3 regions of the Micromonospora sp. NPDC005220 genome follow, and region 1 is predicted to be linked to each of the others. Evidence: predicted binding sites of a transcription regulator. Region 1 holds the regulator's gene; each other region holds the start of a gene.

The links. The regulator HrcA, encoded in region 1, represses chaperone genes, less so after heat shock. The targets are predictions, from matches to a motif close to GGTTNGCACNCTCNNNNNGAGNGTGCNAACC.
Region 2: a site for HrcA is predicted at 1,868-1,898, ahead of groL (chaperonin GroEL). Genes of this name have one in related genera too.
Region 3: a site for HrcA is predicted at 1,445-1,475, ahead of groES (co-chaperone GroES). Genes of this name have one in related genera too.

Annotation. Positions count from the first base shown of each region.
Region 1 is NZ_JBEXHP010000084.1:12,173-15,426, reverse strand. It holds gene hemW (radical SAM family heme chaperone HemW) at 1-266, shown strand, start outside; gene ABZU52_RS24460 (DUF4870 domain-containing protein) at 334-963, opposite strand; gene hrcA (heat-inducible transcriptional repressor HrcA) at 1,190-2,212, shown strand; gene dnaJ (molecular chaperone DnaJ) at 2,288-3,254, shown strand, end outside.
Region 2 is NZ_JBEXHP010000099.1:16,283-19,536, forward strand. It holds gene groL (chaperonin GroEL) at 53-1,675, opposite strand; gene ABZU52_RS26155 (hypothetical protein) at 1,946-3,112, opposite strand; gene ABZU52_RS26160 (cold-shock protein) at 3,209-3,254, opposite strand, start outside.
Region 3 is NZ_JBEXHP010000137.1:8,874-12,127, forward strand. It holds gene ybaK (Cys-tRNA(Pro) deacylase) at 1-157, opposite strand, end outside; gene ABZU52_RS29180 (methyltransferase domain-containing protein) at 168-1,349, opposite strand; gene groES (co-chaperone GroES) at 1,609-1,923, shown strand; gene groL (chaperonin GroEL) at 1,994-3,254, shown strand, end outside.

The DNA.
Region 1 (3,254 bases):
CCCAGCGGTTGGCCGCCGGCGCGTCTCCCGGCCTGGCCCGGGAGGTGCTCACTGTCGACGAGGCGCACATGGAGGACGTGATGCTGCGGCTGCGGCTGGCCAGCGGCCTCCCCCTGAAGGTGCTCGACGCCACCGGCCGGGCCGGTGCCGAGCGGGCGCTGGCCGACGGCCTGCTGGCTGCCGACGCGTACGCGGCCGGCCGGGCCGTGCTCACCCTGCGCGGCCGCCTGCTGGCCGACGCGGTGGTCCGCGACCTGCTGCCCTGAGCAGGCCCGCTGCCCCCGGATGAGGGCAGCGGTGTTCCGGACCGGCCGGGGGAGCGGCCGGCCCGGTTCACTTGATGAAGTTGGCGGAGAGCGGGTAGCGGTAGAGCTGCCCCTCGTTGGCCTTGATGCCGGCGATGATGCCGAACACGGCACCGAGGATGAGGGCAGCCCCGACCCCGATGAAGCCGATCACGATGCAGGACAGCACCCAGCCGACCAGGCCGATGATCGACCAGAGGAGCTGGAAGTTGAGCGCCGTGACGGCGTGCGCGCGGACCGTGGGGGACTGGTTGCCTCGGGCCAGCATCGCCACCAACGGGGCGATCCAGCCCAGCACACCGCCGCTGATGATCATCCCGGCTGCGCCGCCGAAGTGCGCGACCAGGGCCCAGGTCTTGTCCTCGTTGTTGGCGTAACCGCCGCCGGGGCCGCCGTAGGCCCCGCCGGCCGGGTAGCCGCCAGGTGGGGGATAGCCCCCGGGCGGCGGGTAGCCGCCTGCCGGAGGGTAGCCGCCTGACGGCGGTTGGTCACCGGTGGGCGGCGGATAGCCACCGGGCGGGGGATAGCCGGCCGGGCCGGGTGCCCCGGACAGTGGTGCGGTGGGCGGCTCGGCCGACGGGAACGGGCCCGGAAAGGTGGGCTCCGGCGGGTAGTTGCCGGGGTCGCCCGGTCCGGGAGGGCGAGGAGGTTCAGTCATGGATGTCACGGTAGGGGCCGGTGGCAACGCCGCACCAGAGCGACACCGCCGCGCCGTGGGGGCCGATCGGCCCAGCGGGGGTGGCGTGGGCCGCACCGACGGGTGGCCGTTGATCATCGCGTCGGCGGGCCTGCCGACGTAGACTGGCACTCGCTACAGTCGAGTGCCAGGACGGCCCGGCCGGCCCAGAGCGCCGGCGGCCGACGTGCGACAGGAGGTGCGGAGGATGGGTCTCGACGACCGGAAACTCGCAGTGCTCCGCGCCATCGTCGAAGACTACGTCTCCACCCAGGAGCCGGTCGGCAGCAAGGCGTTGGTCGAGCGGCACCAGCTCGGGGTCTCCCCGGCCACGGTCCGCAACGACATGGCCGTGCTGGAGGAGGAGGGCTACATCCGGCAGCCGCACACCAGTGCCGGCCGGGTGCCCACCGACCGCGGGTACCGGCTCTTCGTCGACCGGTTGTCCCGGGTCAAGCCGCTGAGCCCGGCCGAGCGCCGGGCCATCGAGCGCTTCCTGGTCGGCGCGGTCGACCTCGACGACGTGGTGCACCGCACGGTACGCCTGCTCGCCCAGCTGACCCGGCAGGTCGCCGTCGTGCAGTACCCGAGCCTGGCCCGCTCCTCGGTGCGTCACCTGGAGCTGGTGCCGATCTCCACCACCCGGCTGATGCTCGTCATGATCGCGGACACCGGGCGGGTGGAGCAGCGACTCGTTGAGCTGCCCGGCCCGGTGCCCGCCGACGACGTCACCGACCTGCGCCGACTGATCAACGAGAAGCTCGCCAACGCCCGGCTCTCCGAGACGCCACCGCTGGTGCAGGCGCTGGTCGAGGAAGCGCCGACCGGGCTGCGCCCGACCATGACGACGCTCGCCACAGTGCTGCTGGAGACGCTTGTCGAGCGGCACGAGGAGCGGATCGCGCTCGCCGGCACCGCGAACCTCACCCGGGGCGGCCTGCTCGACTTCCAGGGCTCGCTGCGGCCGATCCTCGAGGCTCTGGAGGAGGAGGTCGTGCTGCTCAAGCTCATCGGTGAGACCGAGCCGAGCACGACCCGGGTGCTGATCGGCGACGAGAACGAGTTCGACAACCTGCGCGCCGCCTCGGTGGTCAGCACCGGGTACGGCCCGGGCACCACCATCGTGGGCGGCCTGGGGGTGCTGGGGCCCACCCGGATGGACTACCCCGGCAACATCGCCACGGTGCGCGCCGTGGCACGCTACGTGGGCGAGTTGCTGGCCCAGAACTGATTGGTCAGGGCCGACGCGGCCGGCTGCGGCCGCCGACCGGCGCAACGCGAGACGAACATGAGGACACGGAACGCAGTGGCCAGGGACTACTACGGCATTCTCGGTGTGAGCCGGGAAGCCTCCGATGACGAGATCAAGCGTGCCTACCGCAAGCTGGCGCGCCAGTTCCACCCGGACGTCAATCCGGACCCGGAGGCTCAGGAGAAGTTCAAGGACATCAACGCCGCGTACGAGGTCCTCTCGGACGACCGGAAGCGGCAGATCGTCGACCTCGGTGGCGACCCGCTCGCCCCGGGTGGTGGCGGCGCCGGCGGCCCGGGCGGCCCCGGAGGCGCCGGCCCGTTCGTCGGTTTCCAGGACATCATGGACGCCTTCTTCGGCGGTGCCGGCGCTGGCGCCCGTGGCCCACGGCCGCGGACCCGGCCGGGCGCCGACGCGATCCTGCGACTCGAACTCGACCTGCACGAGACGGCGTTCGGCGTCGAGGCCCCGATCACCGTCGACACCGCTGTGCTCTGCACCACCTGCTCCGGCGCCGGCACCGCCGCCGGCACCCACCTGGCGACCTGTGAGGCGTGCGGCGGTCGGGGCGAGGTGCAGTCGGTGCAGCGCACCTTCCTCGGCCAGGTGGTCTCCGCCCGGCCGTGCACCGTGTGCCAGGGCTACGGCACCACCATCCCGCACCCCTGCCCCACCTGCGCCGGCGACGGCCGGGTGCGTACCCGCCGCTCGCTGACCGTCAAGATCCCGGCCGGCGTCGAGGACGGCATGCGGATCCGGTTGGCCCAGCAGGGCGAGGTCGGCCCCGGTGGCGGCACCGCCGGCGACCTCTACGTGGAGATCCACGAGCGCCCGCACGACGTGTACTCCCGCAAGGGCGACGACCTGCACTGCCGGGTCACCGTGCCGATGACGGCGGCGGCGCTGGGCACCCGGCTGACCATAAAGACGCTGGACAGCGAGGAGACCGTCGACGTCAAGGCCGGCACCCAGCCGGCCAGCACGCTGCGACTGCGCGCCCGGGGTGTGCCGCACCTGCGCG
Region 2 (3,254 bases), on a different contig from region 1:
GAACGGGGCGGACCGCGTCAGCGGCCCGCCCCGTTCGGTGTCGGAACTGGACTCAGAAGTCCATGTCCCCGCCACCCGGGCCAGCCGGGGCAGCCGGGGTCTTCTCCGGCTTGTCCGCGACAACAGCCTCGGTGGTGAGGAAGAGCGCCGCGATGGAGGCGGCGTTCTGCAGCGCCGAGCGCGTCACCTTGGCCGGGTCGATGATGCCCGCGGCCAGCAGGTCGACGTACTCGCCGTTGGCGGCGTTGAGACCGTGACCCGCTTCGAGGTTACGGACCTTCTCCACCACGACGCCGCCCTCAAGGCCGGCGTTGACGGCGATCTGCCGCAGCGGGGCGTCCAGCGCGACCTTGACGATGTTCGCACCGGTCGCCTCGTCGCCGACCAGGTCGAGCTTGTCGAAGGCGGTCTTGCCGGCCTGCACCAGCGCGACGCCACCACCCGGGACGATGCCCTCCTCGACGGCGGCCTTCGCGTTGCGAACGGCGTCCTCGATGCGGTGCTTGCGCTCCTTGAGCTCGACCTCGGTGGCCGCGCCGACCTTGATCACCGCAACGCCGCCGGCCAGCTTGGCCAGCCGCTCCTGCAGCTTCTCGCGGTCGTAGTCGGAGTCGCTCTTGTCGATCTCGGCCCGGATCTGGTTGACCCGGCCCTGGATCTGCTCGCCGTCACCGGCACCGTCGACGATGGTGGTCTCGTCCTTGGTCACCACGACCTTGCGGGCGCGGCCCAGCATGTCGAGGCTGGCGGCGTCGAGCTTGAGGCCGACCTCCTCGCTGATGACCTGGCCACCGGTGAGGATGGCGATGTCGGTCAGCATGGCCTTGCGGCGGTCACCGAAGCCCGGCGCCTTGACGGCGACCGACTTGAAGGTGCCACGGACCTTGTTGACCACCAGGGTGGCGAGGGCCTCGCCCTCCAGGTCCTCGGCGATGATCAGCAGCGGCTTGCCCGACTGCATGACCTTCTCCAGGATCGGGAGCAGGTCCTTCACCGACGAGATCTTGCTGTTGGCGATCAGGATGTACGGGTCGTCGAAGACGGCCTCCATACGCTCCGGGTCGGTCATGAAGTAGGCCGAGATGTAGCCCTTGTCGAAGCGCATACCCTCGGTGAGCTCCAGCTCCAGCCCGAAGGTGTTGCTCTCCTCGACGGTGATGACGCCTTCCTTGCCGACCTTGTCCATCGCCTCGGCGATGATCTCGCCGACGGTGCTGTCGCCAGCGGAGATGGAGGCGGTGGAGGCGATCTGCTCCTTGGTCTCGACGTCCTTGGCGAGCTTGGACAGCTCCTCCGAGACGCTCGCGACCGCAGCCTCGATGCCCCGCTTCAGGGCCATCGGGTTGGCGCCGGCGGCCACGTTACGCAGGCCCTCGCGAACCAGGGCCTGGGCCAGGACGGTCGCCGTCGTCGTGCCGTCACCGGCAACGTCGTCGGTCTTCTTCGCGACCTCCTTGACCAGCTCAGCGCCGATCTTCTCGTACGGGTCCTCGAGCTCGATCTCCTTGGCGATGCTCACACCATCGTTGGTGATGGTGGGGGCACCCCACTTCTTCTCGAGCACGACGTTGCGGCCCTTCGGGCCGAGGGTCACCTTTACGGCGTCGGCGAGCTGGTTCATGCCACGCTCGAGGCCGCGGCGCGCCTCTTCGTCGAACGCGATCATCTTTGCCATACGGCGTTGTCCTCCTGGACACTCACGGCCACCCGAGTGTGTGTCCCGGATGGGCCGCCTGGTGTACGCACCTTGGGACGTCGCCACCAGGCGACGACGACGTCCTTCGGCCGGGCCGGATAGCCCGCGACGACCGGCCATGTGCCGCCCCGGCGTCTCCACGCCGGTGCAACCTGGCCCCACCGTCCCGACCGCTGGCACTCACGGTACGCGAGTGCCAATGACTTGTTTAGCACTCTCCCCTGCCGAGTGCAAGCACGATGGGGCCGCTCAGCCGAGTTCCGCAGCCAGTCCGGCAGTGTTCACCGGCGCCTCATGGGCCCTCTGCTCGGCGTACGTCACCAGCAGACCGATCATCTGGGCGAGGTGCGCCGGCAGAGCCAGCACGGCGGTGATCGCGATCACCACCACCGCCCCGGCGGCAGTACCCGCCGAGGCGAACGGATCCGTTCCGAGCGCGGAGGTGCCCACCCCCTCCAGGGCACCGGGGATCAGGGTGCCGACGATCACCGCCAGGGCCACCAGCGCCACCCGACCGAGCAGCAGACCGAGCCGGTCGTGGAACATCCGGAACGACCGACCGATCGGGTTGTGGCGTTCGAAGAGATAGACCGGGCCGGCCATGCTCAGCGCGAAGGCCAGGTAGATGCCCGGCAGCACGCAGAAGCAGAGGCCGACGCCGATCAGCAGGCCGATCAACAGAGTCCAGCCCCACAACCCGAGCGCCCGACGCAGGCCGTAGCGCAGCGCCGCATCCAGGCCGGCCGGCTGACCGGCCGCCTGCCGGGTGATCACCCAGGTGCCGGCGGCCCACCCGACGGCCTGCACCAACCCGACCACCAGGCTGCCGCCGACCAGCACGAGCAGAAGGTTCAGCAGCTCGGTGGCGAAGTTGTCCGGCAGCGCCGGACTCGGACTCGACTCGGCCTGAACCGCCCAGTTCGCCGACGGGTCCAGCCCGAGGGAGATCACCGAGAGCACCGCCGCCGGCAGCACCTGGGTGAGCAGCATGATCGGCACCAACTGCCGCCAGCCTCGGCGCAGCGCTCCCGCACACCGGTTGAACCAGCCGCCGAGGCCGGCACCGGGCGGCGTGACCAGGGCGTCGTTCGGATCGAACCCGTAACCCGCCGGGTACCAGCCGACCGGCGGCCCCGGATACCACGGCTGCCCGCCGTAGGGACCCGACCCGGGCGGATAGCCCCCGGTGGGCGGAAACGCCCAGCCCTGCGGCGGCGGGGCCGCACCCCAGGCACCCTGCGCGGGGTCCCAGCCGGGCGGTGGACCGGCGTGGTCGGCGGGTGGGCCAGCCGGAGGCAGACCGGGCGCCCAGCCGGGCGGCGGACCGGAGTGGCCGGGGCTGCCGGCGGGCGAGGACGAGTCGGACGGCTCCCCCGGCCCGGAGGACGGAGTGGGTGGGGGTGGCTGGTCGGTCATGAACGCTCCTCGGCATCGGCTGGAACGGTTCACGATCTTCCCGGCTGCGCGCCCCTGCCGCAGCCCCGACTCACTTGGGCCGGCCGGCCAGAAAGCTCAGCCGATGACGCGTACGTGCTCTGCCTGCGGGCCCTTCTGGCCC
Region 3 (3,254 bases), on a different contig from region 1:
CCAGCGACTTGAACACGCGCTCCGGTGCCACGCCGAGCGCCACCGCCACCAACGCGCCGTAGTTCGGGGCGTCCGGCGCCACCCGGTACGGATGGGTGCGATGCGCGATGCCGCGCTTGACGAGTAGTGCCGTCGCCGGTGTGCCCTGTCCCGCCACGCCCTCGAACCTAGTCGACCGGGCGGCCGATCAGCACGGTCGGCGCCCCGGCGACGCGGGTGAGAACCAAGCTCGCCGCGGCGTCCCCGGCCAGCCGAAGGTCCCGTCGGAGCTGCTCCGGGGTGAGCGCCGAACCTCGCTTGAGGATCTCCACCCGGCCCACCCGACGGTCGCGCAACAGCGCCCGCAGGCGCTTGAGCGAGAACGGCAGCACGTCGGTGATCTCCAGGCAGCGCGCGTACGGGGTGCGGATCGGCTGGTCGGCGTAGAGGTAGGCGATGCTCGGATCGGCCAGGGTGGCGTCCAGTTCGGTGGCCAGTTCGGCGACGAGGTGCGCGCGGACCACGGCGGGGTCCGGGTCGTACAGGTAGCGGCGCGGGGGCCCGACCGGCGCCTCCGTGTCGCCCGAGCCGGTGAGCTGGTGGATCTCCGTCCGGTACACGCTGGCGCGGCGGGGCACCTCGGCCAGCTCGCCGCACCAGAGCGCCGCCTCGACCAGGTCGCCGTCCACGCTGACCCACTCGGCCTCTGCCCCGGCCGGGATGAGCGCGTGGTCCAGGCCCGGCGCCACCTTCACCACGGTGCGCGGCACCCGCTCGGCCAGCCCGGTGACGAAGTCCCACGGTGGCGAGTAGGCGCGCGGGTCGAAGATCCGTCGCCCGGTGCCGGTCGCGCGGCGGGCCGGATCGCAGAAGACCCCGTCGACCCCTGACACGTCGAACCCGGTCGCGTCGCCGCACTCGACAGTGAACAGCTCGGCCAGCCCGGCCGCCTCGGCGTTGGCGGCGGCCATCGCCGCGGTCACCGGGTCGGCCTCCACCCCGTACACCCGGATGCCGGCACGGGCGGCGGCCAGCGCGTCGGCTCCGAGCCCGCACCCGAGGTCGGCCAGGGTGCGCACGCCGGCCGCGGACAACCGGGCGGCCCGCCGGTCGGCGACCACCCGCCGGGTGGCCTGCTCCAGGCCGGGGCGGGTGAGGAACATCCCAGCGGCGGCCGAGCCGAACTTGCCCACCGCCCGGTGGCGCAGCTCGGCCTGGGTGAGCGCCGCCGCGGCCAACGTCGGCGGCACCCCGGCCGCCCGCAGCGCCGACGCCGCAGCCAGTGGATCACCGCCGGCCAGCCCGGCCGCCGCCGTGAGCGCGGCCGACCCCTCAGGGGTACGCAGCGCCGCCAGCTGTTCGAGATCCACCCGGTCATTGTCCCGGTCGACCAGGAAATCCTGGCCGTCGGGGCGCGACGCGCTGGCACTCTCCTTGACGGAGTGCTAGCCAGCGAATAACCTGCGATTAGCACTCTCGCCCTGAGGGTGCCAGCTTCCGGGTCTCGCGACCCGGGTGCGCACGCCAGGCGGACCGGCACCCGCGACGACGGCACCGCCCGGTGGCATGAGGCAGATTGACGCTGGTCAGCCCCGCTGGCCAGCAACGAAACCAGTACCCCAGGAGGGTATGCCCGTGACTACCGCGACCAAGGTTGCTATCAAGCCGCTCGAGGACCGCATCGTGGTCCAGGCGAACGAGGCTGAGACCACCACGGCGTCGGGCATCGTGATCCCCGACACCGCCAAGGAGAAGCCGCAGGAGGGCACTGTCCTCGCTGTGGGCCCGGGGCGCGTCGACGACAACGGCAACCGGGTTCCGGTTGACGTGCAGGTCGGCGACACCGTTCTTTATTCGAAGTACGGCGGCACCGAGGTCAAGTACGCCGGCGAGGAGTACCTGGTGCTCTCCGCCCGCGACGTCCTCGCGGTCATCGAGAAGTAAGCAACCGATCAGTGCCACTGCCCCGGTCCGGCTCGCCGGGCCGGGGCAATGGCGCTTCGAAGGGACATATATGGCGAAGATCCTGAGCTTCTCGGACGACGCCCGGCACCTGCTGGAGCACGGTGTCAACGCCCTCGCGGACGTGGTCAAGGTCACCCTCGGCCCGCGCGGGCGCAACGTCGTCCTGGACAAGAAATTCGGTGCGCCGACGATCACCAACGATGGTGTGACCATCGCCAAGGAGATCGAGCTCACCAACCCGTACGAGAACCTTGGCGCGCAGTTGGTCAAGGAGGTGGCGACCAAGACCAACGACGTCGCCGGCGACGGGACCACCACCGCGACCGTGCTGGCCCAGGCGATGGTTCGCGAGGGTCTGCGCAACGTGACCGCCGGGACCAACCCGGCCGGCCTCAAGCGGGGCATCGACGCGGCGGCCGTCAAGGTCTCCGAGGCGCTGCTCGGCCGTGCCGCCGAGGTCACCAGCAAGGAGTCGATCGCGAACGTGGCGACGATCTCCGCACAGGACTCCACGATCGGCGATCTGATCGCCGAGGCGATGGAGCGCGTCGGCCGCGACGGTGTCATCACCGTCGAGGAAGGCTCGATGCTCACCACCGAACTGGACGTGACCGAGGGGCTCCAGTTCGACAAGGGCTTCATCTCGCCGAACTTCGTCACCGACCTGGAGGGTCAGGAGTCCGTCCTTGAGGACGCGTACATCCTGGTCACCACCCAGAAGATCTCGGCGATCGAGGAGCTGCTGCCGCTGTTGGAGAAGGTCCTGCAGAACAGCAAGCCCCTCCTGATCATCGCCGAGGACGTGGACGGCCAGGCGCTCTCCACCCTGGTGGTCAACTCGCTGCGCAAGACCCTCAAGGTCTGCGCGGTCAAGGCCCCGGGCTTCGGTGACCGGCGCAAGGCGATGCTCCAGGACATCGCGATCTCCACGGGCGCCGAACTGGTCGCCCCGGAGCTGGGCTACAAGCTCGACCAGGTCGGCCTGGAGGTGCTCGGCAGCGCCCGGCGGGTCGTGGTCGACAAGGAGAACACCACGATCGTCGACGGCGGTGGCCAGAAGGCCGACGTTGCCGACCGGGTGTCCCAGATCCGCAAGGAGATCGAGGCTTCCGACTCCGACTGGGACCGGGAGAAGCTCGCCGAGCGGCTGGCGAAGCTCTCCGGTGGCATCGCCGTCATCAAGGCCGGCGCGGCGACCGAGGTCGAGATGAAGGAGCGCAAGCACCGCATCGAGGACGCCATCGCGGCGACCAAGGCGGCGGTCGAGGAGGGCACTGTGCCCGGCGGCGGCGCCGCCCTGGTGCAGATCC